DNA from 4 places in the Streptomyces sp. WY228 genome. Region 3 is predicted to be linked to each of the others. Evidence: riboswitches for the same ligand, from Rfam matches in the RefSeq annotation. Region 3 holds a riboswitch; each other region holds the start of a gene.

What was found. A riboswitch is a leader RNA that binds a small molecule or an ion and turns the genes downstream of it on or off. The one in region 3 is predicted to bind cyclic di-AMP.
Positions count from the first base shown of each region.
Region 1: linked by a shared signal. The riboswitch ahead of KV381_RS03900 (C40 family peptidase) and the one ahead of KV381_RS32340 (LysM peptidoglycan-binding domain-containing M23 family metallopeptidase) in region 3 are both predicted to bind cyclic di-AMP.
Region 2: linked by a shared signal. The riboswitch ahead of KV381_RS13675 (transglycosylase family protein) and the one ahead of KV381_RS32340 (LysM peptidoglycan-binding domain-containing M23 family metallopeptidase) in region 3 are both predicted to bind cyclic di-AMP.
Region 4: linked by a shared signal. The riboswitch ahead of KV381_RS28630 (M23 family metallopeptidase) and the one ahead of KV381_RS32340 (LysM peptidoglycan-binding domain-containing M23 family metallopeptidase) in region 3 are both predicted to bind cyclic di-AMP.

Region 1 is NZ_CP079114.1:975,170-982,161, reverse strand. Features, by position in the region: gene bioB (biotin synthase BioB) at 1-72, opposite strand, end outside; gene KV381_RS03930 (8-amino-7-oxononanoate synthase) at 221-1,381, shown strand; gene KV381_RS03925 (DUF397 domain-containing protein) at 1,374-1,646, opposite strand; gene KV381_RS03920 (helix-turn-helix transcriptional regulator) at 1,660-2,526, opposite strand; gene KV381_RS03915 (ATP-binding protein) at 2,763-3,194, shown strand; gene KV381_RS03910 (LysR family transcriptional regulator) at 3,254-4,195, opposite strand; gene KV381_RS03905 (LysE family translocator) at 4,270-4,917, shown strand; gene KV381_RS03900 (C40 family peptidase) at 4,978-5,448, opposite strand; cyclic di-AMP (ydaO/yuaA leader) riboswitch at 5,452-5,638, opposite strand; gene KV381_RS03895 (hypothetical protein) at 6,007-6,312, opposite strand; gene KV381_RS03890 (ATP-dependent Clp protease proteolytic subunit) at 6,350-6,955, opposite strand.
Region 2 is NZ_CP079114.1:3,165,234-3,172,225, forward strand. Features, by position in the region: gene KV381_RS13650 (NAD(P)/FAD-dependent oxidoreductase) at 1-29, opposite strand, end outside; gene KV381_RS13655 (Ppx/GppA phosphatase family protein) at 489-1,430, opposite strand; gene KV381_RS13660 (DUF501 domain-containing protein) at 1,427-1,969, opposite strand; gene KV381_RS13665 (septum formation initiator family protein) at 2,049-2,528, opposite strand; gene eno (phosphopyruvate hydratase) at 2,622-3,902, opposite strand; gene KV381_RS13675 (transglycosylase family protein) at 4,235-4,939, opposite strand; cyclic di-AMP (ydaO/yuaA leader) riboswitch at 4,945-5,121, opposite strand; gene KV381_RS13680 (transglycosylase family protein) at 5,414-6,451, opposite strand; gene KV381_RS13685 (cytochrome P450) at 6,628-6,992, opposite strand, start outside.
Region 3 is NZ_CP079114.1:7,379,359-7,386,350, forward strand. Features, by position in the region: gene KV381_RS32320 (aspartate aminotransferase family protein) at 1-1,057, shown strand, start outside; gene KV381_RS32325 (helix-turn-helix domain-containing protein) at 1,124-1,732, shown strand; gene KV381_RS32330 (DUF6126 family protein) at 1,797-1,970, shown strand; gene KV381_RS32335 (tyrosine-protein phosphatase) at 1,990-2,802, opposite strand; cyclic di-AMP (ydaO/yuaA leader) riboswitch at 3,246-3,404, shown strand; gene KV381_RS32340 (LysM peptidoglycan-binding domain-containing M23 family metallopeptidase) at 3,410-4,366, shown strand; gene KV381_RS32345 (SGNH/GDSL hydrolase family protein) at 4,528-5,355, shown strand; gene KV381_RS32350 (STM4011 family radical SAM protein) at 5,367-6,284, opposite strand; gene KV381_RS32355 (STM4012 family radical SAM protein) at 6,292-6,992, opposite strand, start outside.
Region 4 is NZ_CP079114.1:6,533,682-6,540,673, reverse strand. Features, by position in the region: gene KV381_RS28645 (bifunctional GNAT family N-acetyltransferase/acetate--CoA ligase family protein) at 1-1,232, opposite strand, end outside; gene KV381_RS28640 (HPr family phosphocarrier protein) at 1,329-1,610, shown strand; gene KV381_RS28635 (GntR family transcriptional regulator) at 1,782-2,489, opposite strand; gene KV381_RS28630 (M23 family metallopeptidase) at 2,668-3,483, opposite strand; cyclic di-AMP (ydaO/yuaA leader) riboswitch at 3,497-3,665, opposite strand; gene KV381_RS28625 (pitrilysin family protein) at 3,890-5,260, opposite strand; gene KV381_RS28620 (pitrilysin family protein) at 5,287-6,660, opposite strand; gene KV381_RS28615 (DNA topoisomerase (ATP-hydrolyzing) subunit A) at 6,953-6,992, shown strand, end outside.

The DNA of each region.
Region 1 (6,992 bases), 6.4 Mb from region 3:
GGCGAGCGCTTCTTCGCGGGTCGGCAGTTCGCGCCGCAGCCCCTTGTCCACCAGCGTGTTCAGCAGGTCCATGGAAGATGATCCTTGCTTACCGCACCGCCTCCAGCCAAGGAGGAACCAGACAGGAGACCCCGGCGAGGGTGTGTGTATTGCCACACCCTGACCTGCTGCGCACCCGGCTAGGGTCTGTTGGCTGCCTACAAAGAGAGGGACCCGCCGCATGTCCTTCGCCCCGTTCGACTGGATCGACGCCGAGGCCCGCAGGCGGGCCGACGCAGGACTCGTACGCACGCTGCGTCCGCGCGACGCCGAGCCGGAGCTGCTGGACCTCGCGAGCAACGACTACCTGGGCCTCACCCGGCACCCGGAGGTCACCGCCGCCGCGGCCGCCGCCGCCCACCGCTGGGGAGCGGGCGCCACCGGATCCCGGCTGGTCACCGGCTCCACCGCCCTGCACGCCGAACTCGAACGGGAGCTGGCCGCGTTCTGCGGCTTCGAGGCGGCCCTCGTGTTCTCCTCCGGGTACGCGGCCAACCTGGCCGCGTTGACCGCGCTGTCCGGGCGCGGCTCCCTCATCGTCTCCGACGCGGGCAACCACGCCTCGATCGTGGACGGCTGCCGGCTCTCCCGCGCCGAGACCGCCGTCGTCCCCCATGCCGACCCGGACGCGGTCGCCAAGGCGCTCGGTGCGCACGACGGGCGGGCCCTCGCCGTCACCGACTCGGTCTTCTCCGTCGACGGCGACGCCGCCCCGCTTCCCGCACTGGCCGAGGTCTGCCGCTCCGCGAACGCCGCGCTGCTGGTCGACGACGCCCATGGCCTCGGCGTCCTGGGCGACGGCGGCCGCGGAGCGCTCGCGGCGGCCGGACTGGCGGGCGGCGAGGGGACCGTGGCGACCCTCACCCTGTCCAAGTCCCTGGGCAGCCAGGGCGGAGCGGTCCTGGGGCCCGCCCGGGTCATCGGGCACCTCGTCAACACGGCCCGTACGTTCATCTTCGACACCGGACTCGCCCCGGCGGCGGCCGGCGGCGCGCTCGGCGCCCTCGGAGTGCTGCGCCGGGAGCCCGGGCGGGCGGCCCGCGCCCGTGCGGTCGCCGCCTCGCTGTACGGAAAGCTCACCGCCGCAGGGCTGACCGCGGTCCGGCCCGACGCGGCCGTCGTCTCCGTCCGCGCGCCCTCGGCGGACGCGGCGGTGCGCTGGGCGGCCGACTGCCGTGCGGCCGGGATGGCGGTCGGCTGCTTCCGCCCGCCGTCGGTTCCGGACGGCGTCTCCCGGCTGCGGCTGACCGCGCGCGCCGACCTGACCGAGGAGCAGATCACGGCCGCGGTGGCCACGATCGTCGCCACCGCCCCCCGGCAGGCGGACGCGGACCTCAGCTGACCTGCCGTGGACCGGTTCCGTCCGGCCCGGATCCGTCCGGGGCGAGTCCGGTCACGAACGTGGTCCAGGCCGCCGCCGAGAAACGCAGCGGCGGCCGGTCCACGTCCTTCGAATCCCGTACGGCGAGGAGTGCGCTGCCGAGCCGCGCGGTCTCCACGCAGTTGTTCATCCCGGTCGAGCGGCTGCTGCGCCGCCACTGCGCGGCGGACGGGTTCACGGATGACGACGGCGGCGGTGCGACGGGCGGTGCGAGTCGGTCCGACATGGCGGCGGCCCCCTTAGCTGCGTCTGAAGCTGCGTCTGATCTCGGTGATGAGGTCCTGCGAGCGCTCGGGCGACAACGCGTGAGCCTGCAAAGTGCGGAAGGCCGAGCTGTACGCCTCCAGGTCTTCTCTTCGCTCCAGATAGAGGCTACTCGTCAAGTGGTCAAGAACGACCACATCCAGATCAGAAATGTTCGGAAAGGAGAAGATAACGAAAGGGCCGGTGAGCCCGATGTATCCGCCGACCGAGAACGGCAGCAACTGGAGCTGAACATGAGGCAGTTGGGAAACCTGGAACAGATGGTGCAACTGATCCCGCATCACCTCGGGGCCGCCCACCTCACGATGGAGCACCGCCTCGTCCAGCACGGCGGTGAAGCGCAGCGGCGGGCTCGCGCGCAGCACCCGCTGGCGGGTCAGCCGGACCTCGACCAGCGAGTCGAGCCGGCCGTCCGGTAACCCGTCCAGCGAGGCGCGGGTCACGGCCCGGGCGTATCCGGCGGTCTGAAGCAGTCCCGGCACCACCGAGGTCTCCAGCGTCCGGACCGTACTGGCCTGCGACTCCAGGCTGATGAAGTCGCGGTACTGCGGCGGGATCAGCCCCCGGTAGGCGTGCCACCAGCCCGAACCTCCGCCGCCCGCCGAGCCCGCGAGGACTTCGAGCAGTGAGCGCAACTGGGTGTCGCGCACCGCGTAGACGTCCAGCAGCCGCGACACGTCGGCGGGCGTCACTCCGCTCGCGCCCGTCTCGATACGGCTCACCTTCGACTGGTGCCAGCCGAGCAGCCGCGCCGCGTCCCGGCTGGTCAGCCCGGACGCGTGGCGCAGGCTCCGCAACTCCTCGCCGAGCTTGCGCCGCCGGACGACGGGGCCGTGCAGCATGCCGGTCTCCTCTTCTGCTGTCGGGGAGGGCCGGCCCGTCGCCGGAGCGGCCCGCAGAGGGGCCAGTGTGCCGTCCGTCCACGCCGTGCGGGTCCTGAATTCACCGCTTCGAGCGACAGATATATGCATATCTTGGCCGAACGCCGTTACAGGGAGCTGCATCAATGGCAGTCTGGCGCGAAGCACAATCCTGGCCGACCGCCGGTCGGCCGGGGCGGGAAAGGGACGGCGTCGCCATGGCAGACCATCAGGAAGCAACCGTCACTCTGCCGAGCGATCCGGCCTCGGTCTCCTCGGCCCGCAGATATGTCGCCAGGACCCTGGCCGAATGGGGTCTGCCCGACGACACCGAGTTCGCCGACACCATCCGGCTGATCGTCTCGGAGCTGACCACCAACGCCGTTCAGCACACGTTCGGCCAGTCGCCCACCTTCACCGTGGATCTGCGCCTCGAACGCGACGAGGAGCTGTACGTCGGCGTCACGGACAGTCACCCCCGTTGGCCCCAGCGGCTGCCCGCCGCCGTACGGCAGGACAACGGCCGCGGCATGGTCATCATCCGGACGCTGGCCAAGGAGCGCGGCGGGCGGCTCCAGGTCACCCCGACCGCCGAGGGCGGCAAGACGGTCTGGATCGCACTCCCGTGGGTCGTCCCGGTCCAGGGCTGACCCCGGAACGGCCCGGGACCGGCCCCGCCGGCCGATGGCGGGGCCCGGCCCCGGGCTGTTCAGCCCTGCGGGGGCCGGTTCGCCGCCGGGCCCGTGCTTCCCCGGCCGAATCCGCTGCGCAGCAGCGCGAGCAGCGTCGCGGCCGCGGCGGTCGACCGCTCGCCCCGGTGCACGACCGAGATGGTCCGGCGGAACGAGGCCGGCTCCAGCCGCCGCACCGACAGCGGGGCCGCCGCCATCGAGGCGACCATCTCCGGCACCACCGCCACCCCGAGCCCCGCGCTGACCAGCGCGCACACCAGCGCGTATCCGGGCGACTCGCAGACCACCGCGGGCGTCGCCCCGGCCTCGGCGAGCGCGTTCTCCACGCCGCGCCGGGGCGGATGGGTGGGCGCGCTGCTGATCAGCGGCCGCCCGGCCAGTTCGGTGACCGGCAGCCGGCCGGTGCCCTCGGCGAGCCGGTGGCCCACCGAGGTGACCAGCACGAGCTCCTCGACCAGCAGGGGTTCGACGAGGACGCCGACCGGCGCGGGACCCGTCGTCGCCGGTTCGTAGGCGTGCGTCAGGGCGAGGTCCACCTCGCCCGCGACCAGCGCGGCGATCCCGCCGGGCGGTTCGTAGTCGGCGACGGCCAGCTCGACCTCCGGATGAGCCCGCCGGAACGCGCTCAGGACCGGCGGCAGCAGATGGATCCCGGCCGTCGTGAACGTGCCCACCCGCAGTCTGCCGCCCGAGAGGCCGGCCAGCCGCGCCAGCTCGTGCCGCGCCTGGTCCAGCTCGTCCAGGACCCGCCGGGCCCGGCCCGCCAGCAGCTCACCCGCCGCCGTCAGCCGCGCCCCGCGATGGTGGCGCACCAGCAGCGCCGCCCCGGCCTCCCGCTCCAGCTTGGCGAGCTGCTGGGAGAGCGCGGGCGCGGTGTAGCCCAGGCGGGCGGCGGCCCGGGTGATCGAACCGGCCTCCGCCACCGCCACGAGTGCCGCGAGCCGTGTCGGGTCGTACATGAAAGCGTTCCTTTAGGCAGACCCAGAAGATTGCAAGTACACGCTAAAGGCTCCGCAGGTCCAAGGTGGACCTCATGGACGCACAACTGATCGCCTTCACGGGGGTCGCCGCCGGGATGGTCGCGCTGCCCGGCGCCGACTTCACCGTCGTCGTACGCAACGCCCTGGCCTCGCGCACCGCCGGCCTGGCCACCGCGCTGGGCGTCGCCGGAGGTCTGCTGGTGCACACCGCGCTCGCGGTCGCCGGACTCGCCGCGGTGCTCGTGACGATGCCGGTGCTCTTCCGCACCGTCCAGCTGCTCGGCGGCGCGTACGTGCTCTACCTCGGGATCAGCGCGCTGTACGCGATCCGGCGTCGCCGCCCGGGGAGCGGCGACGCGGCGCCCGAGGACGCGCCGGGGCGGCCCGTGCCCCGGGAGTTCGGGCGCGCGCTGCGCCAGGGGTTCCTGACCAACGCGCTCAACCCGAAGGCCCCGGTCCTCTTCCTCAGCCTGCTGCCGCAGTTCGTGCCCCACGGCCGGCCGCCGCTGCCCAGGACCCTGCTGCTCGCGGCCCTCGTGGTGGTGCTGGCGCTGATCTGGTTCCCGGCCGTCGCCCTGCTCGTGGACCGGCTGGGCCGGTGGCTGCGCCGCCCGCGTACCGCCCGCGCCATCGAGGGCGGCAGCGGTGTGGCGCTCACCGGTCTGGGGCTCGCGCTGGTCACCGGCCCGCTGGTGCGCTGAGACCGGACGCCCTGTCCGCGAGGAGGGGCGCCCGCACGGAAAGAGCGTCCGGCCGGTGGGTCAGCGGACCCGTCCGTACCAGACGCTCTTGGACCAGATTTTCGCCAGTCGCACCACGTCCCCCGATTTGGGGGAGTGCCAGATCTTCCCGGCCCCGGCGTAGATGCCCACGTGGTAGACGCTGCGCCCCGAATGGAAGAAGACGAGGTCGCCGCGTTTCCGCTGCGACTTGGGGATATGGCGGGTCTTGTTGTACTGCTGCTGTGCCGTGCGGGGGAGCTTCTTCCCGGCCTTCTTGAACGAATACAGCGTCAGCCCCGAACAGTCGAAGCGACTGGGGCCGGATGCTCCGTACTTGTAGGGAGCCCCCTTCTTCGACGCGGCCACCTTCAGGGCCTTCGTCGAGTGGGTGGCGGCCTCGGCGTCGCTCACCAGGCCGGGCGCCAGCATCGTGGACGTCACGGCCAGAGTGAGTACCGAGGCCGTGCCGACCCGGGCGAACAGAGACGGGACATGAACCTGCGCAGACATGCGCAACCCTTCGTCAGCCGCCTGTGAAGGATGACCTGTCGGGTTCGGGCTGGCGAAGTTGCCCGGCCGCTTGACGCGGCTTCACCCCGAGGGCTTCCCGGTCTCCCGGGCGGCCCGTTGTGCTCGGGTCCTCCACTCCTGCCGATCCACTTCTGTCGACCAGTCATCCGGGCGGCGGCAGGACTCGGCGTCCGCCCGGACCGCCCCGCCGCGGTGGCGGGGGCTTGTCGTCTCAGGGATCTTGACGCACCCGGTGCCGGATTTCCGAGCTGAAACGACGGTTTGTGAGTCTCCTCACCACTGATCCATTCAGGTGGACAGGTCGGATTCGCGCTCGTCCGCGAGCCGGGCGCACACCCTCGTACCAGCGACGAAACGGCACATTTCGAGTACGGGCCGCGCGCCGGACGCAAGTTGGGCCGTCGCTCGCGCGGGTGATCGCCTACGCCGAACGAGCGAGGGAAATTGATCGCGCGATCGGGCGTGTCGTGCGGCGGGTCGACCGGTCCGCTCCCGTAAGGCGCTCCCGGTGCGCCGGGCGGTTCGGTTCACCTCGGTTCAGGTCGCCGGCGGCGGCATCGCGACCCGGCCCGCCCTGCGCTCCCCGTCCAGGACGCGCAGGGCCCGCGCCAGGGTGGCGGCGTGGATCCGCGACTCGCCGCGCTCGTGCATCAGGGCCAGGGCGTCGCGCAGGGCGGCCGCCCGGGAGGCCAGGGCCTGGGCGGCCCGCAGCGCGCTGTAGGTGTCGCCGCCGTGGGCCGGGTTGATCCGGCCCACCTGGTCGAGCACGGCCAGATAGCAGTCGACGAACTCGCCCTCGGCGCGCGTCAGCGCGGGCAGGGGCGGGAACTCGGGTGGTTCCATCAACGGTTCACCTCGCGTCGTACGCCGGCCGGGAGTGTCAGCGGTTCTCCACGACGTGGTCGACCAGCCCGTAGGCGAGGGCGGCCTTCGCGTCGAGGATGGTGTCGCGCTCGATGTCGGCGGTGATGCGCTCCGCGGTCTGCTCCGTGTGCCGGACCAGCATGGCCGCGAACATCTCGCGGGTGCGCACCAGTTCGCGCGCGTGGATCTCCAGGTCGGACGGCTGGCCCCGCATCGGCTCCTCCAGTGCGGGCTGCTGAATGACTACCCGCGCCCCGGGCAGCGCATGTCGCCGCCCCTTCGCCCCGGCCGCCAGCAGGGCCGCCGCGTACGAACCGGCCTGCCCCAGGCAGAAGGTCTCCACCTCGCAGGTCAGGAACCGCATCGTGTCGTAGACCGCCGCCATCGCCTGGAACGAGCCGCCGGGGGAGTTGATGTAGAGCGACAGGGGCCGGTCCGGATCGGCGTGCTCCAGATACATGAGCTGGGCGATGAGGTCGCCCGCCGCCGTGTCGTCGATCGGGGTCCCGAGGAAGACGATCCGCTCGGACAGCAGCTTGGAGTACGGGTCCAGCGTCCGGGTTCCGGTCGCGGTGCGCTCGGTGAACTCGGGCAGTACGTAGCGGGCGGCGGGGCGGATCATGGCGTGCCTCTCTCCTGGAACTGACCATCCGTCTGTC
Region 2 (6,992 bases), 4.2 Mb from region 3:
AGGATCCTGGGACGCTCCGTGGTGCTCATGCCATCGAGTATCCACCCCGCCCCAGGGGGGTGCTCGTGAGCCCCTTCACAAGGATTGACCGACCCTCTGCTACACTTCGCCGCCCGCGTGACCCAGGTCATGGGTACGAAAGGGAACCACGACACCGCGGGAAACGTTGTTCACCGCTTGTGAGCTGGCCCTTGACCCTGCGGACCGGGTGAACCACCGCCCCTCTTCACGCGGGCGCAACGCTCTCGGAACACGGACGCGACACCTCCGCACGGCCTCCGGCGCGGCCGGTTCCGGCCCTACGGGCCCGAACCGCGACCAAGAGGGCCCAATTCCTTGTGAAGAACTTCACGAAGTTTCTCGCGGCGTGTCCCCGGAGAGGTCGCCCGGGCGGCCCAGAGGGGCGGATCCGGGCTCAACGGTGCAGGTGACGGTGCGATTGAGCGGGCAGCCCGAGGGCTGCCCGCCCGCACCGTCCGGACCGTCGCCTACGCGGCGCTCCAGGCGATGCCGTCCAGGATGTCGTGCTCGCTGACGACGACCTCGTGGGCCCCCGTCCGCTCCATCACGGCGAGCAGGACGAGCGCCCCGGCGCCGATCACGTCGACCCGGCCGGGGTGCATCACGGGGATCGCGGCACGCTCGTCGTGGGTGGAGCGCAGCAGGTGCTCGGTGATCGCGCGGACCTGGCCGCGGGAGATCCGGGAGTGGTGGATGGCCGCGGAGTCGTACTCCGGCAGCTCCAGCGCGATCCCGGCGACCGTGGTGACGGTGCCCGCGAGGCCGACGAGGGTGCCGGCCCCGGTGAGCGGCACGGTCCGCTCGGCGAGGTCGAGGGCGGCGTCGATGTCCGCGCGGATCGCGGCGGCCCGCTCATGGCTGGGCGGGTCCATCACGGCCCCGTCCACGACGAGGTGACGTTCCGTCATCCGTACGCAGCCGATGTCCACGGACCGGGCGGCTTCCACCCGGTCCGAGCCGAGGACGAACTCCGTGGAGCCGCCGCCGATGTCGACGACCAGATACGGCTTCGCCAGATGGTCGCTGCCCGCCAGCTCCTTGGTGGCCCCGTCGAAGGAGAGCTGCGCCTCCTGGTCGCCGGTGATCACCTCGGGCTCGACGCCCAGGATGTCCCGGACCCCGGCCACGAACTCCGCGCTGTTCTCGGCGTCGCGGGAGGCGGAGGTGGCGACGAAACGGATCCGCTCCGCGCCCAGCCTCCCGATCGCGGCGGCGTACTCGCGGCAGGCCGCGAACGTCCGCTCCAGCGCCTCGGGGGCCAGCCGGCCGGTCCGGTCGACGCCCTGGCCGAGCCGGACGATCGTCATCCGCCGGTCCAGCTCGGTGAAGGAGCCGGTGGCGGGGTCCACGTCGGCGACGAGGAGCCGGATCGAGTTCGTACCGCAGTCGACGGCGGCGACCCGGGTCACGCGTCCGGGCCTTCCGCGTCCACGGCGCACGGCGTGACGCACGGGCCCTTGGCCCACCACTCGGGCAGCATCGCGATGGCCTCGTCGCCCAGCGGGTTGACCCCGGGGCCGGCTGCCAGCGAGTGGCCGACCAGGACGTGCAGGCACTTCACCCGGTCCGGCATGCCGCCGGCGCTCGGGAAGCCCTCCAGGACCTCGATGGCGTCGCGGCGGGTGATGTAGTCCTCGTGCGCGGCCCGGTAGGCGTCGGCCAGCTCCGGGTCGGTCTCCAGACGGGCCGTCATCTCCTTCATGACCCCGTTGGCCTCCAGCGTGCCGATCGCCGAGGCCGCCCGGGGGCAGGTCAGGTAGTACGTCGTCGGGAACGGCGTGCCGTCCTCCAGACGGGGCTGGGTCTCCACCACGTCCGGGTTGCCGCACGGGCAGCGGTGCGCGATGGCGCGCAGACCGCGCGGCGGGCGGCCGAGCTGCTGCTCGAACGCGGCGATGTCCGCGTCGGTGGGCTTGGTGGACTCGGTCTGCGGAGGGGGCGTTTCCATGCCTGCCTTGGTTCTGCTCGGAAGCTCGTAGAGGTGGACGTACACAGGAACGTACGGAGGTACGTACGGGTTCGGTCGGTCAGTCGCGGTCGGCACGGTCGGCGCTGTCCACGCCGTCCCAGAGGTTCGCGTGCCACGGGCGGTCGCTCGCGCCGGGCTCGCCGCGCCGGTCCTCGGCCGCGTCCGGGTCGGCCACGGTGTAGGCGGTCTCCCCGGGCAGGACGTAGTGCAGGTGCTGGCGGGCCAGACGCATGATGTACGCGTCGTCCTGGAGCCGCGCCTTCTCGTCCCGCAGCTCCTCGGTCCGCCGCTCCGCCTGCTGCGAGAGCCGCTCCTGCTCGGCGATCTCGTCGCGCTGGGAGACGTACTGCCGCATCGGGTAGGCGAGCGCCACCACCAGGGAGCAGACCACCAGCGCCAGGAACGCGGCCCGGCCGGTGAGCCGGGAGCGGCGGGCCTGGCGGCGGTTCTGGGATCGGTACACGCGGGCCGCGGTCTGCTCGCCGAGCAGGCGCAGCCTGGTCGCGGTGGAGAACCGGTCGCGGTCCTTGCCGGCCATGTCTCCCGCCTCCCCATCACATACGTCCGTCCCCGCACACGGTACGGGACCGGGTGCGGGGACGGGCGGAGGCTACCTGCCAGCGACTACGGGTCAGCCCTTGAAGCGCGGGAAGGCGGAGCGGCCCGCGTACACCGCGGCGTCGTCGAGGATCTCCTCGATGCGCAGCAGCTGGTTGTACTTGGCGACGCGGTCCGAACGGGCCGGGGCGCCGGTCTTGATCTGGCCGCAGTTCACGGCGACGGCGAGGTCGGCGATGGTGACGTCCTCGGTCTCGCCGGAGCGGTGCGACATCATGCACTTGAAGCCGTTGCGCTGGGCCAGCTCGACGGCGTCCAGGGTCTCGGTCAGCGAACCGATCTGGTTGACCTTCACGAGCAGGGCGTTGGCGGAGCCCTCCTCGATGCCGCGGGCCAGGCGCTCGGGGTTGGTGACGAAGAGGTCGTCGCCGACGATCTGGACCTTGGAGCCGATGCGGTCGGTGATGACCTTCCAGCCGGCCCAGTCGTCCTCGTACAGCGGGTCCTCAATGGAGACCAGCGGGTACGCGGAGACGAGCTCCTCGTAGTACTCGGTCATCTCGGCGGCCGAGCGGGACTTGCCCTCGAACTCGTAGACGCCGTCCTTGTAGAACTCGGACGCGGCGACGTCGAGCGCGAGCGCCACGTCACGGCCCGGGACGTAGCCGGCCTCCTTGATGGCCTCGACGATGAGGTCCAGGGCGGCGCGGTTGGACTCCAGGTTCGGGGCGAAGCCGCCCTCGTCGCCGAGTCCGGTGGACAGGCCCTTGGTCTTGAGGACCTTCTTCAGCGTGTGGTAGATCTCCGCGCCCCAGCGCAGGGCCTCGGAGAAGGACTCGGCGCCGATCGGCGCGATCATGAACTCCTGGATGTCCACGTTGGAGTCGGCGTGCGAGCCGCCGTTCAGGATGTTCATCATCGGAACGGGCAGCAGGTGCGCGTTCGGGCCGCCGAGGTAGCGGAAGAGCGGCAGGTCGGACGCCTCGGATGCGGCGTGCGCGACGGCCAGCGAGACGCCGAGGATGGCATTCGCGCCGAGCGAGGCCTTGTTCTCGGTGGCGTCCAGGTCGAACATGGCCTGGTCGATGAGGCGCTGCTCGGTGGCGTCGTACCCGACGAGCTCCGGGCCGATCTGCTCGATGACGGCGAGGACGGCCTTCTCGACGCCCTTGCCCTGGTAGCGGTTGGGGTCACCGTCGCGAAGCTCTACAGCCTCGAACGCGCCGGTGGAGGCGCCGGACGGAACAGCAGCACGGCCCGTGCTGCCGTCGTCGAGGCCAACCTCGACCTCGACCGTGGGGTTGCCCCGGGAGTCGAGGATTTCCCTGGCTACGACGACGTCGATGGACGGCACGAGGCATCTCCTTCTGGGATCTGACACTGGTTGTGCAGGGTCACTGTGGCCTTGCGACCCGAGCCTATCCGGCCCGGCCGCGTCGACCGGCCGACCGCCCGTCTCCTGGGACGAAAAAGGACCCAAGGACCGGCGTAACGGGACAAAACTCTAGATATCTACTGAGCGGTAACACGTGTTGCCGACAAGAGGTGAACGCAACCGCACCCCTCCCGGGCCTCCACCCACGAAGAACCCGGCCCGGCGCGCTGGGGGATGAGCGCGTCGGGCCGGGAAGCCGTGCGAGGAGAAGTGCCGCCGGACGCTTCTCCTCCGGGGAGGAGATGCGGCGTCTACTTCAGGTGGAGCTGCTGACCCGGGAAAATCAGGTCGGCGTCCTCGACGATGTCGTCGTTGAGCTTGAAGAGCTTGCTCCAGCCGCCCTTGACGCCCTCCTTCTCGGCGATCTTGCTCAGGGTGTCGCCGGCCTTGACCTTGTACTCGCCGTCACCCTTCTTGACCTTCTCGCCGGTCGGGGTGGTGACGGTCTTCTTGCTCTCGGCCTTGGGGGCCTCGCGCTGCTCGGAGCGCGTGGTGGGCTGCTCGGCCTGGCGCTGGGGCTGCGCCTGCTCGGGCTTGCTCTCGGACTGGCCGGAGCCGGTGTTCACACCCGGGTCCACACCGTCGTTGGTGAGGCCGCCGGCGCCGGCGCAGGCCCAGGCGCCCGGGCCCTGAAGGTCGAGGAGCTTCTCGGCGGTGGCGATCTGCTGGTCCTTGGAGGCCAGGTCGGCACGCGCGGCGTACTGCGTACCACCGGCGGCGGCCCAGCTGGACTGCGAGAACTGCAGTCCGCCGTAGTAGCCGTTGCCGGTGTTGATGGACCAGTTGCCGCCGGACTCGCACTGGGCGACGGCGTCCCAGGTCTCGACGGAGGCGGCGGACGCGTTGGTCGCGCCCATCAGCGGGACGGCGACGGCGGCACCGGTGACACCCGCGAGGGTAGCGATACGGGTGGCCTTGGACGGGCGGCGGTGCTTGCCCTTGCTGTTCAGCAGCATGGAACGAATCTCCTCACCGACGCCTACGAGGTGAGCTGTCGGGTTCGGGCTGATGAGTTGCCCGGTCGCACGGTGCTGCGTGCGACTTCACCCCAAGCCGGTCCCGTACACCCCCCGGAGGGGCTGTGCGGACCCGGCGGCCTACCTGGGTCCCCCGCTCCTGCCTACGGCGCTTTACGCGTCTGTTCCCTTCGACCGACGGCAGGATTCGGCGTGACGGTCGACGGGGCCCGCGGTGCGAGCGGCTCCGACCGTAAACACAGGCAACCCCGACATTCAAAGATGGACATAGGGGGCAATCAACTCGAACTCACCGCGACTGATGGGGCATTTCCGCAGGTCGGGGGCGATACGCGCGGACCGGCCGGGCGAGACGCGCCAGTTGAAGCAAAGAGACCCATGTCTCACTTCCGCAAAAGTGGACATAGGTCTCTGAACTGCCTGATTTTCCCGGGCGTTTTCGCCCGAATTGAATCAGTTGGCGGCGGGCGCCTCGGCACCTTCCGGCGCACCCTGGTCCGCGCCCTGTTCCCCGCTCTGCTCCGCGTCCTGACCCAGACCCAGGTCCAGGCTCTGGCCGGGCAGGATCAGGTCCGGGTCGGAGCCCAGGAGGTCCTTGTTGGTCTCGTACAGACCGGTCCAGCCGCCGGGCAGCTCCTGGGCGTCGGCGATGGCCCACAGGTTGTCGCCGGGCTGCACCGTGTACGCACCGGCGCCCGCCGCGCCGCCGTCGCGCGCGTCGCCGTCACCGCGCGAGGCGTGCCGGCCGGACCCACGAGGGCCGTCGTCCTGACCGCCGTCGGCCTCCTCGGGCGCGGGGGCGCCGCGGTGCTTGCCGCCCTTGCCGTCCGTGCCGGTCTCGCCGGTCGAGGCGTCGGGGGCGCCGGAGGGGTCGGTGGCGTCGGGGGCCTCGGAGGACGGCGGGGTGGTGGGCGTCACCGAGGAGTCGGGGGTCTCGCTCCCCTCCCCCGTACCGTCGCTCTCCTTCTCGTCCTTCTTCTCACCCTTACCGGACTTGTCGGCCTCGCCGGACTTGCCGGATTCATCCGCTTCGTCGGGTGCGTCCGCTTCGTCGGTCGGGGTGCTCGTCGGGTCGGGAGCCGGCGAGGTGCCCGGGTCGACGCCCGGCAGGCTGCCGTCCACCGCGAGGCCGGAGATCACCGCACAGCTGGGCCACGCCTTGGGCCCCTGGTCGTCCAGGACCTTCTCGGCGACGGAGATCTGCTGCGACCGGCTGGCAAGGTCGGCGCGGGGCGCGAACGCCGTGCCGCCGTACGCCGACCAGGTCTCCTGCGAGAACTGGAGTCCGCCGTAGTAGCCGTTGCCGAGGTCGGCGCTCCACATGCCGCCGCTCTCGCACTCCGCGACCCGGTCCCAGGTGGAGGCCTCGGCCGCGTGCGCGCCGCTCGCGCCGAGCAGCGGGATGGCGATGGCCGATCCCGTCACACCTGCGGCGACGACGATGGCGGGTGCCTGGCGAGGGCGGCGGTGTCTGCCGTTCGCGGAGCCCATGGGTATGCCTTCCGTGCGACTGACAAGCGAGTGACCTGAGCGCCGCGCAGCGGGATTTCGTGCCTGCGTCGGCGCACAAGTGACGCATGGGCAACGTGCGACCGACGCGTCGAACCGTGAACCTAGCGGGACTCGAACGTGTGTCACAAGTCGATGCAGCGCAGATCACGTGAAAGTCACAGAGTTGACAGCGTGTCACTTTTTTCGGAGCGGCTGCCCGGCTCGAACTCGACCGGAAGCGTACGCAGTCCACGCATGATGAGCCCGCCGCGCCAGCGCAAATCGTCAGGTTCTCCCGCAAGTCGCAGGTCAGGGAGGCGTCTCAACAGCGTGGCCAGCGCGGTCTGCCCCTCCAGCCTGGCCAGCGGCGCCCCCAGGCAGTAATGGATGCCGTGCCCGTATCCGAGGTGCTGATTGTCACTCCGCGCAAGGTCCAGTGTGTCCGGATCCGCGAACCGCTCCGGGTCGCGGTCGGCCGCCGCCAGCACCACCAGGACGGGATCCCCGGCGGCGATCTCCTCGCCGCCCAGGGTCAGCGCCT
Region 3 (6,992 bases):
GACCCACAGCCCGCACCTGGACCGCGTCTTCTTCGGGAACAGCGGTACGGAAGCGGTCGAGACGGCGCTGAAGTTCGCCCGGTACGCCACCGGGAGGCCCCGGATCCTCTACTGCGACCACGCCTTCCACGGGCTCACCACCGGATCCCTGTCGGTCAACGGGGAGAGCGGCTTCCGCGACGGGTTCGCCCCGCTGCTCCCCGACACGGCCGTGCCGCTCGGCGATCTGGACGCGCTGCGCCGCGAGCTGAAGCGGGGCGATGTCGCGGCGCTGGTCGTCGAGCCGATCCAGGGCAAGGGCGTGCACGCCGCGCCGCCCGGCTATCTGCGGCAGGCCCAGGAGCTGCTGCACCGGCACAAGGCGCTCCTGATCGCCGACGAGGTGCAGACGGGCCTGGGCCGGACCGGCGACTTCTACGCCTACCAGCACGAGGAGGGCGTGGAGCCCGATCTGGTCTGTGTGGCCAAGGCGCTCTCCGGCGGCTATGTGCCCGTCGGCGCGACCCTCGGCAAGGACTGGATCTTCCGCAAGGTCTACTCCTCGATGGACCGGGTCCTCGTCCACTCCGCGAGCTTCGGCTCCAACGCGCAGGCGATGGCGGCCGGGCTCGCCGTCCTGACCGTGATGGAGGACGAGGAGACCGTCGCGAACGCCCGGCGCACCGGCGATCTGCTCCGCGAGCGGCTGGCGGCCCTGGTGGACCGCTACGAGCTGCTGCACGAGGTCCGCGGGCGCGGGCTGATGATCGGCATCGAGTTCGGCCGGCCGTCGTCGCTGAAGCTCCGCAGCCGCTGGACCATGCTCCAGGCGGCCCGCAAGGGGCTCTTCGCCCAGATGGTCGTGGTGCCGCTGCTCCAGAAGCACCGGATCCTCACCCAGGTCTCCGGCGACCATCTGGAAGTGATCAAGCTGATTCCGCCGCTGGTCATCGGGGACGCCGAGGTGGACCGCTTCGTGGCGGCGTTCACGTCCGTCATGGACGACGCGCACAGCGGCGGCGGACTGATGTGGGACTTCGGCCGCACTCTCGTCAAGCAGGCCGTGGCCAACCGCTGACGGGCGCCCCTTTGCCTCCGGGGCAAGTTATTTGCCTCGGAGGAAAGATACTGGCCCAATGGATCCATGAACCCTCCGGACGAAGGGGTGCCGGACGAGCTCCCCGGCGTCGCACCCCGACTGCGTGACCTGCGCCGAAGCCGTGGTCTCACCCTGGAGACCGCCGCCCGGCGGGCCGGGCTCTCCCCGGCCCATCTCTCCCGGCTGGAGACCGGCCGCCGGCAGCCCTCGCTGCCGATGCTGCTGGGGCTGGCCCGTATCTACGGTACGACGGTCTCCGAGCTCCTCGGCGAGCAGCCGCCCGAACGGGACGCGATCGTCCGCGGCGGCGGCTTCGAGGGGGCGGAGGCGGACGGCTGGATGTACCGGCAGGCGGGCGGCTCCGGCCGCGCGATGCAGGCCCTGCGGGTACGTGTTCCGTACGGGGCCCAGGGCGACCTGGTCCGGGTCCATCCCGGCGAGGAGTGGCTGTACGTCATGGAAGGGCGGCTGCGGGTCGGGCTCGGCGACACCGTGCACGACCTCGAACCCGGCGACAGCGCCCACTTCGACTCGCTCACCCCGCACCGGATTGCGGCCGTCGACCGCGGCGGCGCGGAGCTGCTCTTCGTCCACACCCTGCTGCAGAGTCCCGCCGCCGAGCTCTGTCTCGGCAACGCCCTCCACGCGCGCTGACCGGCCGTCCCCGCCGGCTCCATCCTTCGCTCCACCGGCCGCGAGGCCGACAGAGAGGACCGTCATGTCCGATTCCGAACACTACGACCCGCTGGGCCCCGGACGTCGCGTGAACGAGGACCCGCAGGAGAAGCGGATGCCGCGCGGCGTCGTCATCCGGCTCTTCGCCTACCTGGTGGCGGGCCACGTCATCGCGGGCTTCCTCTACCTGCTCTTCGTGGTGGCCGGGAGCAAGTGACGGCCCGCCGCCGGGCGGGTCAGTCCTGGTCGAGCAGGCGCTCGCGCAGCCGCTCCCGGGTACCGGAGGAGATCTTCAGCCCCTCGGTGAGGTAGCGGTCGGTCGTGCCCCAGTTCTCCTCGATGGTCGCGAAGGCCGCCGCGAGGTAGGCCGGCCGCGCCCCGAAGAGCGGGTCCAGCAGCTCCAGCACCTCGGGCGACATACCGGCCTCGGACGCGTCGGAGCGCTTCACGTTGTAGCGGCGGTGGAGGTCGTTGGACTTGAGGTAGTCCTCCTCGATCGCCTCCACCTCCACGCCGACCGCCAGCAGGGCGACCGCGATCGAGAGACCGGCCCGGTCCTTGCCCGCCGCGCAGTGCATCAGGGCCGGGACGCTGTCCTCGGCCAGCGCGTGCAGCACCCGGCTGTGCTCGACGGTGCGGTCCTCGATCGTCGCGCGGTACATCCGGATCATGCGGTCGACGCCCTTGCCGTCCGCGAGGACCGAGCGCAGCTGCTCGATGTTCCCGTCGCTCACCAGCCGCCAGAACTCCGCGCCGTCGGCCGGGTCGGAGAGCGGAATGCTGACATTGCGGACACCGGGCAGCTCGATGTCGTAACCGTCGAGGCGGTGGTCGGCGGAGTGCCGGAAGTCGAAGACCGTGTGCAGTCCGAGCCCGCCGAGGAAGGCCGCGTCCTCGGCGGTGGCGTGCGCCAGGTGGCCGCTGCGGTAGAGCCGGCCGAAGGCGGTGCGCCGCCCGTCCGTGGTGGGGAGCCCGCCCACGTCGCGGAAGTTGCGGACTCCGGTCAGCACGGTCTCTGTCGGCGGGACCTGCGGCACCTGCTGCGTCACGGGGGCTCCTGGGATCTCTGGCGTCGGCGCGGCTCGCCGGCGAGGGCGCTCCCGTGACGATACGACATCGATTCGACAGAAAATCATCACGGTCGACACCTCGATGCGGGGTGCCGACGAGGCCGGACTGACCCGGCGTCAGGAGCACCGCCGACGGCATGTCCGTATTGGTGTATTTCGCAGAACATGCCCCGCTAATGGGGGAGATGGGATTTCAGAGGTGAGCGGGATCATATCCGTGACGGACCGTGGTGAGCGCGCCCCGGGGTATTTCCCTTGCCCGTAAGGAAATCCAAGATCCGTAATCCACGGAGTGTGACGGGAAATCCGATGCGATATCGAATCGATGATTCCGGCGCGCAACCGATGGCTTGTTCCGCTCGTCCTGACCGGTTTACGGTCGCCGCAATCCGGACGGACCGCCTAATCCTGCCGCCGCCCGGAATTCGCACCCACCCACTCACGTGTGGCAGGAGCGGGGGAACCAGGTAAGCCGCCGGTCCGGAGCGATCCGGACCGGCTCGGGGTGAAGTCGCCGCAACGCGACCGGGCATCTCCAGCCCGAACCCGACAGCTCACCTCGCAGGCGCCGGAGAGGAAATCCCCCATGCCCGCAAAGGGTAAGCACCGTCGTCCGAAGTCCGGCCCGATCTCCCGCGGCGTCCTCGCCGCGGGCACCGGTGGCGCCGCACTCGCCCTCCCGCTCATCGGCGCCGGCATCGCGAGCGCCGCCGACCGGGCCGCTCCCGCCGCGAAGCCCGCCGCCGCCTCGGTCGCCGCCGCGCACACCGCCCCGTCGGCCGCTCCCGCCGCGTCGAAGGCCGCCCCGAAGGCGTACTCCGTCGTCTCCGGCGACTACCTGTCGAAGATCGCGGCCGAGCACCAGCTCAAGGGCGGGTGGCAGAAGCTGTACCAGGACAACCGCTCCACCGTCGGCGAGAACCCCGGCCTGATCCACCCGGGCATGAAGCTGACCCTCGGCGCCAAGGGCTCCGCCCCGGCCGAGAAGTCCGCCGCTCCCGAGGCCGCCCCGAAGAAGGCCGCTCCGGCCCCGAAGGCCGCGCCGAAGGAAGCCCCGAAGGGCGACACCATCTCCGCCGACGACTCCGAGGGCTCCGGCGCCTCCGCGCAGACCGGCTCCTCCGAGGCCACCGGCTCCGGCTGGTCCGCCCCGCTGGCCAACGCCAACGTCACCACCCAGTACCGCGCTTCCGGCGCCAGCTGGTCCAGCGGCTACCACACCGGCTCGGACTTCCAGGCCGCCTCCGGCACCCCCGTCCTCGCCATCGGACCGGGCACCGTGGTCTCGGCCGGCAACAGCGGCTCGTACGGCAACGAGGTCGTCATCCAGCACGAGGACGGCATGTACTCGCAGTACGCCCACCAGTCCTCGCTGAACGTCTCCGTCGGCCAGACCGTCACCGGCGGCCAGCAGATCGGCCTCTCCGGCTCCACCGGCAACTCCACCGGCCCGCACCTGCACTTCGAGGTCCGCACCGGCCCGAGCTACGGCTCGGACGTCGACCCGATCGCGTACCTGCGTCAGCACGGCGTCTCCGTCTGACCGAGCAGGACCGGAAGTGTCCGAGGGGCGGTGCGCGGCGGCGCACCGCCCCTCCCTTTATTCCGGCTTTACCAAAACCTGACCGGGTGGTCTATCTCACCACCCGTCAACCCCGTATTACGGTCGCGTAGGTCACATCGGACGATGCAGGATAAGTCCTTGTGGCAGACGATTCGAGAAACAACCAGCAGCACATCATCGGGTCGTACGCGGCGATTGGCGACAGTTTCACCGAGGGCGTCGGCGACCCCGGCCCCGACGGGACCTATGTCGGCTGGGCGGACCGCTTCGCGGTGCTCCTCGCCGACCGGCTCCCGGCCCCCGACACGGAGGCCGGCCCCGAGGACTCCCCGCACGGGGACTTCCGCTACGCCAATCTCGCCGTACGAGGACGTCTCCTCGACCAGATCGTCGAGGAGCAGATCCCCCGTGCCAAGGAACTGGCCCCCGACCTGGTCAGCTTCTGTGCGGGCGGCAACGACATCATCCGGCCCGGCACCGACCCCGACGACCTCGCCGAGCGCTTCGAGCGTGCGGTCGCCGACCTGAGCAACGCCGTCGGCACGGTCATGGTCACCACCGGCTTCGACACCCGGGGCGTTCCGGTGCTGCGCCACATGCGCGGCAAGATCGCCACGTACAACGTCCATCTGCGGGCCATCGCCGACCGCTACCAGTGCCCCGTGCTGGACCTGTGGTCGCTGCGCTCGGTCCAGGACCGGCGCGCGTGGGACGCCGACCGGCTGCACCTCTCGCCCGAGGGCCACACCCGCGTCGCCCTGCGCGCCGCCCAGGTCCTCGGCCACGCCGTGCCCGCCGACCCCGACCAGCCATGGCCGCCGCAGGCCCAGCGCAGCCCCTTCGACGAGCGGCGCGACAACATCCAGTGGGCCCGCGAATACCTGGTGCCGTGGATCGGGCGACGGCTGCGCGGCGAGTCCTCCGGCGACCACGTCGAGGCGAAGCGTCCCGACCTGCTGCCGCTGTAGCGGCCGGGCGTTCAGGGCTCCAGCAGGGGCAACGCGCGCCGGGACGCGTTCGGCACCACGAGCCCGTCCGGCGGCGTGCCCGGCGGGCGCTCCGCCGGTATCCGCTCCAGGACGCCGCCCGCGAAGACGTCGTACAGCGGCAGCGACTCCAGATGCACATAGCCGATGTGGCAGTCGCACACGGCGAGCGGACAGGCCCGCGGGCCGAGCGCCCGGCGGTAGCTGCCGTCGTAGAGATTGCCCAGCTCCGCCTTGACGAAGTGACAGCGCCGCACCGTGCCGTCGCCGTCCACCGAGATCACCGACTCGCCCGTCCGGCAGGGCAGCCCCGCCGAGCGGTGCGGATCACGGCTGTAGGGGAACAGCGGATCCAGCTCCGTCCACCGCGCCGCCTCCGCGTCGGTGTACGTGTGGCCCTCGGCGGCGTTCACCCAGAGGTAGACCTCCCCGGGCAGCGCCGCCCGCAGCCGCCGCGCCTCCTCCAGGTGCTCGTCGAACCCCACCACGCCCACGCTGTAGCGGATACCCTTCGCCGACAGATCCCGGCATTTGCCCAGAAACCGGTCGTACGGGGTCTGTCCCGGGTGGTACGTGCACCAGAGCGCGATCCGCTCCGGATCGGCGTCCGCCAGCCAGTCGGTGCGGCCGCTCAGATTCGTCTGGATCGCGACCCGGGCGATGTGCGGCAGCCGCGACAGCTCGGTCAGCGCCCGCCGGTACCAGGAGCGCACCAGGCCCTCGCCCCACGGAGTGAACAGCACCGACAGCCGGTCGCCCGTCTGTGCCGCCGCCCAGCAGGTGAACCTCTCCAGCGCCTCCCGGTCCGCCATGAGCTGCGCGCGACTGTCCCGCCGCTTGGCGAACGGGCAGTACGGACAGTCGTAGTCGCAGGAGGCGAGCGGGCCCCGGTAGAGAATCGTCAGGTCCATGTCCGGCTCACTTCCGCTCGTACGCGGCCATCGCCGCCCGCACCCCGGGCGAGAACAGCGCCGGACCCAGCGCGTCGGAGTGGGCCAGACCCGCCGGGGACAACCGCAGCAGCCCCTCCGGGGCCGAGGAGTCCAGCCAGCCCCGGGCCGCGAACTCCGCCAGCTCGGCCGGGAAGTCCGCGCCCGGATCCGTACCGAACCGCGCCCGGTAGTCCGCCACCGGCAGCCCCGCTGCCTGGAGCAGCGACTGCAGCAGATGCCGCCTGCGCGCCTCGGCCACATCGACATACCGGCCGACCTCGGCCCGGGAGAAGTCCTCGGTGGCGGTGAAACGGTCGATGATCGACCGGATCTCCCGCATGTCCACCGCGTAGTCGAAGGAGTAGTGCAGGGCCGCCGTGTACGAACGGGCCCCGCAGCCCAGGCCGATCATGCCGTCGGTCTGGCAGGCGTAGTCCTCGGGACCCTCCTGCTCCCGAGGGACGTCGGTCCGCCGGAACATCCGCATCGACACCTGCTCGTAGCCGTGCGCCAGCAGATGGTCCCGCCCCATCGCGTACAGCCGCAGCCGCTGCTCGTCCCAGGCGGCGTCCTCCAGGGCCCGCGCCTCGGCGCCGGCCGCGGCGCCCAGGCGGTGCAGACCGGTGAGCGGGCGGACGTACAACGGATACAGGTACAGCTCCTCCGGCCGCCAGGCCAGCGCCGCGT
Region 4 (6,992 bases), 850 kb from region 3:
TACTGGAGGAAGTCGTTGCCGGAGACGTCGGCCCGGTTGCCCGCCGAGATGAAGGAGGACAGGCCCGCGCCGCGCCGGTGGAGGCCGGAGAGCAGGGCGATGCCGATCGCGCCGGACTGGGTGAACAGACCGATCCGGCCGCGGGCGGGCGACTCGGGGGCGAGCGAGGCGTTCAGCCGGACGGACTCGGCGGTGTTGATGATGCCGAAGGCGTTCGGGCCGATGATCCGCATGCCGTACGAGCGGGCCTGGCGGACCAGTTCGCGCTGGAGCTCGCGGCCGTCGGCGCCCCGCTCGGCGTAACCGGCGGAGAGGACGACCAGGCCCTGGACGCCGTGCTCCCCGCAGTCGGCGACGGCCTCGGGCACCCGGTGGGCGGGGACGGCGATCACGGCGAGGTCGACCTGCTCGTCGATCTCGCCGAGCGAACGGTGGGCCGGAACGCCGTCGAGGGTGGCGAGGCCCTCGTCGAAGGCGCGGTTGACGGCGTAGGTGCGGCCGGTGAACCCGGCGGCGAGGAGGTTGCGCAGGACCGTGCGGCCCACCCCGCCGTGGTTGCGCCCGGCGCCGATGACCGCGACGGAGCCGGGGGCGAGGAGGCGCTGCACCGAGCGGGCCTCGGCGCGCTGTTCGCGGCCGCGCTGGACGGCGAGGGACTTCTCGGTGGGTTCGAGGTCGAGGGTGAGGTGGACGGAGCCGTCCTCGAAGCTGCGGCGCTGGGTGTATCCGCCGTCCCGGAACACCTTGATCATTTTGTTGTTGGCGGGGAGCACCTCGGCGGCGAACCGCCGGATGCCGCGCTCGCGGGCGACCGCGGCGATGTGTTCGAGCAGCGCCGAGGCGACTCCGCGGCCCTGGTGGGCGTCCTGGACGAGGAAGGCGACCTCGGCCTCGTCGGCGGGCGCGGAGGCGGGGCGGCCCGTGTCGTCGATGCGGTCGTAGCGGACGGTTCCGATGAACTCGCCGCCGATCGTGACCGCCAGTCCGACCCGGTCGACGTAGTCGTGATGGGTGAAGCGGTGCACGTCCCGGTCGGATAGGCGGGGATACGGGGCGAAGAAGCGGTAGTACTTCGACTCGTCGGACACCTGCTCGTAGAAGCTGACCAGTCGCTCGGCGTCGTCCGTGGTGATCGGCCTGATGCGCGCGGTGCCCCCGTCGCGGAGCACCACGTCCGCTTCCCAGTGGTCGGGGTACGCGTGATGCGGACTCTGCTCCGGCGTGGGCTCCATGGCCAAAGCCTACGGCCGGACGGGAGGCCGGGCACAGCACCACGCACTGCATGAGAGACTGGTCTAGACAACCGTTGATATGTGAAGGGCAGAACCATGGCTGAGCGCCGCGTAAACGTCGGTTGGGCCGAGGGCCTGCACGCCCGCCCCGCTTCCATCTTCGTCCGTGCCGCCACGGCCTCCGGCGTCCCGGTGACGATCGCCAAGGCCGACGGCAACCCGGTGAACGCCGCCTCCATGCTGGCCGTGCTCGGTCTGGGCGCGCAGGGCGGCGAGGAGATCGTGCTCGCGTCCGACGCGGACGACGCCGAGGCCGCTCTGGACCGGCTGGCGAAGCTCGTCGCCGAGGGCCTGGAAGAGCTTCCGGAGACCGTCTGACCCACGCGACTCCGGGTCCGCCCGGATGCGACCGGCGAAAGAGCCGTGATCCCGTGAAGGGATCACGGCTCTTTCGCTTTCGGGAAAGATTCAGAAAAGACCCGCGCCCCGATAATGCGGGCAGCCTGAATGGCGCACCGGAATTACTTCTCTTTGTATACGGCTCTTTTGTTAATGCCGGACACTCGCCGTGTTTACGCCGTGTTGCGAACTTCTCACCGGCGGAACGGCGGCGGTGCGACGCCCCGCGAGATCGGGGCGGCGGAGCCGGTGGGCGCCGGTGGCGCGTTCCGCGTGCTGGGCGGTCAGTGCCCTCGCCCGCTCCGCGTCGCCGCGCGCCACGGCGTCCACGATCGCGCCGCGCTCGGCCCAGGCGTCGACCGGACGGGCCGGCTGCTCGACGGCGTACATCCAGGCGATCTTGTGCCGGAGCTGGGTGAGCAGCGCGATGAGGCCGGGGCTGTTCGACGCCTGGGCGAGGGTCTCGTGGAACCAGCCGCCCAGCGAGCGCAGATCCTCGCCCTCGCCCCGGCGGGCCCGCTCCTGGCCCAGCCTGACCAGACCCCGGAGCACCTTCAGATGGGCCTCCGTGCGGCGCTGGGCGGCGCGTGCGGCGCCCAGCGGCTCCAGGAGCATCCGCAGCTCCAGGAGGTCGGCCGCCTCCTGCGCGGTGGGTTCGGCGACACAGGCTCCGGCGTGTCTGCGGGTGACCACGAAGCCCTCGGACTCCAGGGTGCGCAGGGCCTCGCGGACAGGGACGCGGGAGACCCCGTAGCGGCGGGCCAGCAGCTCCTCGGTGAGGCGGCTGCCGCGCTCGTAGACACCGGAGACGATGTCGTCACGGATTGCCGTGCATACCGAATGCGCGGGAATGCGCATGTCCGAACCTCCGCCTTGATCCCCGCGAAACGCGGCCGCCCGACGTCTGTTCCGTGACTCTATGGCAATCTGCCGGAATTTCCGATGGCAGGCCGGAATCCAGGGAAATCTTCAGGCCGGAATTGCCGAAGGCCCCGGCGGGTGCCGGGGCCTTCGGGTGGGATCGCGCACAGGCGGGTCAGACGTTCAGACCGTGCGAGCGCAGGTAGCCGACGGGGTCCATGTCGGAGCCGTAGTCGGGGGTGGTGCGGGCCTCGAAGTGCAGGTGCGGGCCGGTGGAGTTGCCGGTGGAGCCGGAGAGCCCGATCTGCTGGCCGGAGGAGACGCTCTGGCCGACGGAGACGCCGATCGAGGAGAGGTGGCCGTACTGGGTGTACGTGCCGTCCGACATCCGGAGCACGATGTTGTTGCCGTACGCGCCGCCCCAGCCGGCCTCGACGACCGTACCGGCGCCGACCGCGACGACGGAGCTGCCGGAGGCGGCCATGAAGTCCACGCCGGAGTGGCTGCCGGAGGACCAGAGGGAGCCGCCGGTCTTGTAGCCGGTGGTGACGTGGGAGCCGGCGACCGGGAGGTGGAAGGCGTTGAGCCGGGCGCGCTCGGCGGCGCGGGCGGCACGGGCCTTCTCCTCGCGGATCTCCTTGGCGCGGGCCTCGGCCTTGCGCTGGGCCTCCGCCTTCGCCTTGGCCTTGGCGGCCTTCTCGCGGGCCTCGGCGGCGGCCTTGGCCTTCGCCCTGGCGACCGCCTCGGCCTGCTGCTTCTGGGCCTGGGCCTGGGCGTCGATCTGGTCGGCGAGGGTGGCGTCGAGGGAGATGGCCTGGGTGAGGCCGGTGTCGGCGACCTTGGCGGCCTCGGTGTCCGCGGCGAGGGCCGGGGAGGACAGCGAGCCGAGGACTCCGGTGGTGGCCAGGGCCGCGATGCCGGCGGCCTGGGCGCTGCGACGCGTCAGGCGGCTCGGGGCACGGTGCTTCCCGGTGGCACGGGTGAACGCCATGGAGAGGCTGATCCTTTCCTTCCTTCTCGCCTACCGGGTTAGCTGACGGGTTCGGAGCAGGAAGGTCTCCTACGGATCCCCGCGCCGGTTCACGGCACGGGCCTCCGATTCACCCCAGGGACTGCGTGTGGGTCCCCGGCTCCCCAGGCTCGCGCCTGACGGGGACTCGGCGATGACTGCCCGGCGCCGCGGATGCGGCATACGGGTGACGGACAGCCGGGCCGACGCTAGGCGGGGCGACTTCCCATCACCAAACGGACAGGGGGATTTGTCGCGCATCCCACAGGGCAGACAGGCAACCTCTCCAACAAAAGGGAGCGAAGCTAGCCAATCGGGCAAAAAGGGAGGACCCCGGCGAACTTCCGTCCGTCGGGGTCCTCTTCGCGGCGGTGTGCCACAGGTGCCGTCAGCCGGTGACGACGGACACCTCGCCGATGCCGAGCGCCTTCACGGGCTCCGCGATCCGCGCGGCGTCACCCACGAGGACCGTGACGAGACGGTCCACCGGGAAGGCGTTGACCACGGCGGCGGTCGCCTCCACGGTGCCCGTCTCGGCGAGCCGGGCGTAGAGGTCGGCCTGATAGTCGTCGGGGAGGTGCTGCTCGACCTGGTCGGCCAGCGTGCTCGCGACGGAGGCGGCGGTCTCGAACTTCAGCGGGGCGACGCCCACCAGGTTCTGCACGGCCGTCTCGCGCTCGGCGTCGGTCAGCCCCTCGGCGGCCAGCGTCCGCAGGACCTTCCAGAGGTCGTCCAGCGCCGGTCCGGTGGACTCCGTGTCCACCGAACCGCTGATCGCGAGCATCGCAGCGCCGCCCGATTCGGGGCCGCTGGAGCGCAGCACCTGGGCGAAGGCGCGTACGCCGTAGGTGTAGCCCTTCTCCTCGCGCAGCACCCGGTCCAGCCGGGAGGTGAGGGTGCCGCCCAGGCAGTACGTGCCGAGCACCTGCGCGGGCCACACGCGCTCGTGCCGGTCGGCGCCGATCCGGCCGATCAGCAGCTGGGTCTGGACCGCGCCGGGGCGGTCCACGATGACCACGCGGCCGGTGTCGTCCGCGGTGATGGGCGGCACCGGGCGGGCCTGGGCGGTGTTGCCCGACCAGTCGCCGAGGGTCTCCGCCAGCAGCGCGTCCAGGTCGATGCCGGTCAGGTCGCCGACGATCACGGCCGTCGCGGTGGACGGGCGGACGTGGGCGTCGAAGAAGGCGCGCACGGCGGCCTGGTCGATCCGCCGGACGGTCTCCTCGGTGCCCAGGCGCGGGCGGGACATCCGGGCGGTGGCCGGGAACAGCTCCTTGGAGAGCTGCTTGGCGGCGCGCCGGGACGGGTTGGCCTGCTCGTGCGGGATCTCGTCGAGGCGGTTGCCCACCAGGCGCTCGATCTCGCTCTCGGCGAAGGCCGGGGCCCGCAGCGCCTCGGCGACCAGGCCGAGGGCCTTGGCCAGCCGGGAGGCCGGGACCTCCAGGGAGACCCGGACGCCGGGGTGGTCGGCGTGCGCGTCGAGGGTGGCGCCGCAGCGCTCCAGCTCGGCGGCGAACTCCTCGGCGCTGTGCTTGTCGGTGCCCTCGGAGAGCGCCCGCGACATGATCGTGGCCACGCCGTCCAGGCCCTCGGGCTCGGCCTCCAACGGCGCGTCCAGGAAGATCTCCACCGCGACGACCTGCTGGCCGGGGCGGTGGCAGCGCAGCACGGTCAGTCCGTTGGGCAGGGCGCCGCGCTCGGGCGCCGGGAAGGCCCAGGGGCGGGCCGTGCCGGCGGTGGGCTGCGGGTGGAACTCCATGGCTACTCCAGTCACGGCGGCGTCGCTCACTTGGCCGCCCCCTCGTGCGCGTCGGTGCCCTCTTCGCCCTCGGCGCCCTCATCGGCCTCGTCGGTCGGCTCGACGGGCTCGTACACCAGCACCGCCCGGTTGTCGGGGCGCAGGGCCGCCTCGGCCGCCGCGCGCACCTCCTCCGCGGTGACGTCCAGGACCCGGCCCACGGCGCTCAGGGCGAGCTGCGGGTCGCCGAACAGCACCGCGTAGCGGCACAGTTCGTCGGCGCGGCCGGCGACCGTGCCGAGCCGGTCCAGCCACTCGCGCTCCAACTGCGCCTGGGCCCGCTCCATTTCCTCGGGGGTGGGCCCCTCGGCGGCGAACCTGGCCAGCTCCTCGTCGACGGCGGCCTCGATCTGCTCCACCTCGACCCCGCCGGACGTCTTCACGTCCAGCCAGCCCAGCGAGGGCGCCCCGGCCAGCCGCAGCAGCCCGAAGCCCGCCGCCACCGCCGTACGGTCGCGGCGCACCAGGCGGTTGTGCAGCCGGGAGGACTCGCCGCCGCCCAGCACGGTGAGCGCCAGGTCGGCCGCGTCGCAGGCGCGGGTGCCGTCGTGCGGGAGGCGGTAGGCGGCCATCAGGGCGCGCGCCGGGACCTCCTCGTGGACCACTTCGCGCAGCTGCTCGCCGATGATCTCCGGCAGCGTCCCGTCGCGCGGCGGCTGCTTGCCGTCGTGGGACGGGATGGAGCCGAAGTACTTCTCGATCCAGGCGAGGGTCTGCTCGGGGTCGATGTCGCCGACCACCGAGAGCACCGCGTTGTTGGGCGCGTAGTACGTACGGAAGAACGCGCGGGCGTCCTCCAGCGTGGCCGCGTCCAGGTCGGCCATGGAGCCGATCGGGGTGTGGTGGTAGGGGTGGCCCTCGGGGTAGGAGAGGGCGGTCAGCTTCTCGAACGCGGTGCCGTAGGGCACGTTGTCGTAACGCTGGCGGCGTTCGTTCTTGACGACGTCGCGCTGGTTCTCCATGGACTCCTCGTCGAGCGCGGCGAGGAGGGAGCCCATCCGGTCGGCCTCCAGCCAGAGAGCCAGCTCCACCTGGTGGGTGGGCATGGTCTCGAAGTAGTTGGTCCGCTCGAAGCTGGTCGTCCCGTTGAGCGAGCCGCCGGCCCCCTGGACGAGCTCGAAGTGGCCGTTCCCCTTGACCTGTCCGGAGCCCTGGAACATCAGGTGCTCGAAGAGGTGAGCCAGACCGGTGCGTCCCTTGACCTCGTGGCGCGAGCCGACGTCGTACCAGAGGCAGACCGCGGCGACCGGGGTCAGATGGTCCTCGGAGAGCACCACACGCAGGCCGTTGGCCAGGCGGTGCTCGGTCGCTGTCAAGCCGCCGGAGCCGGCCTGTGCGGTGGCCGTGTGACCCATGGGCATGTACGTCCCTTCGATCGCGATACTGGACTTCCTGCCAGACCTGCCACTCTAAGCAAGCGCACCGGCACCTGGCGAAGTTCCCGTTCCGTGGATGTTTCCGTCGATGGTGTCGCGGACGCCCTCGCGGGCGCGCCGCCCCGACCGCTTCGGACCGGCCTTCGGACCGGCCTTCGGACGGGTCGAGGTCGGCGTTGTCAGTGGCGAGGTCCACAATGGACCGCGTCAGCAGCTCGTGTTGTACCGAACAAGCTCAGGTTGTCCGAACAGAATCCGTGAAGGAGTCGCAGCCGCGATGGCCCGCCGTAGCACGAAGACCCCGCCGCCGGACGACT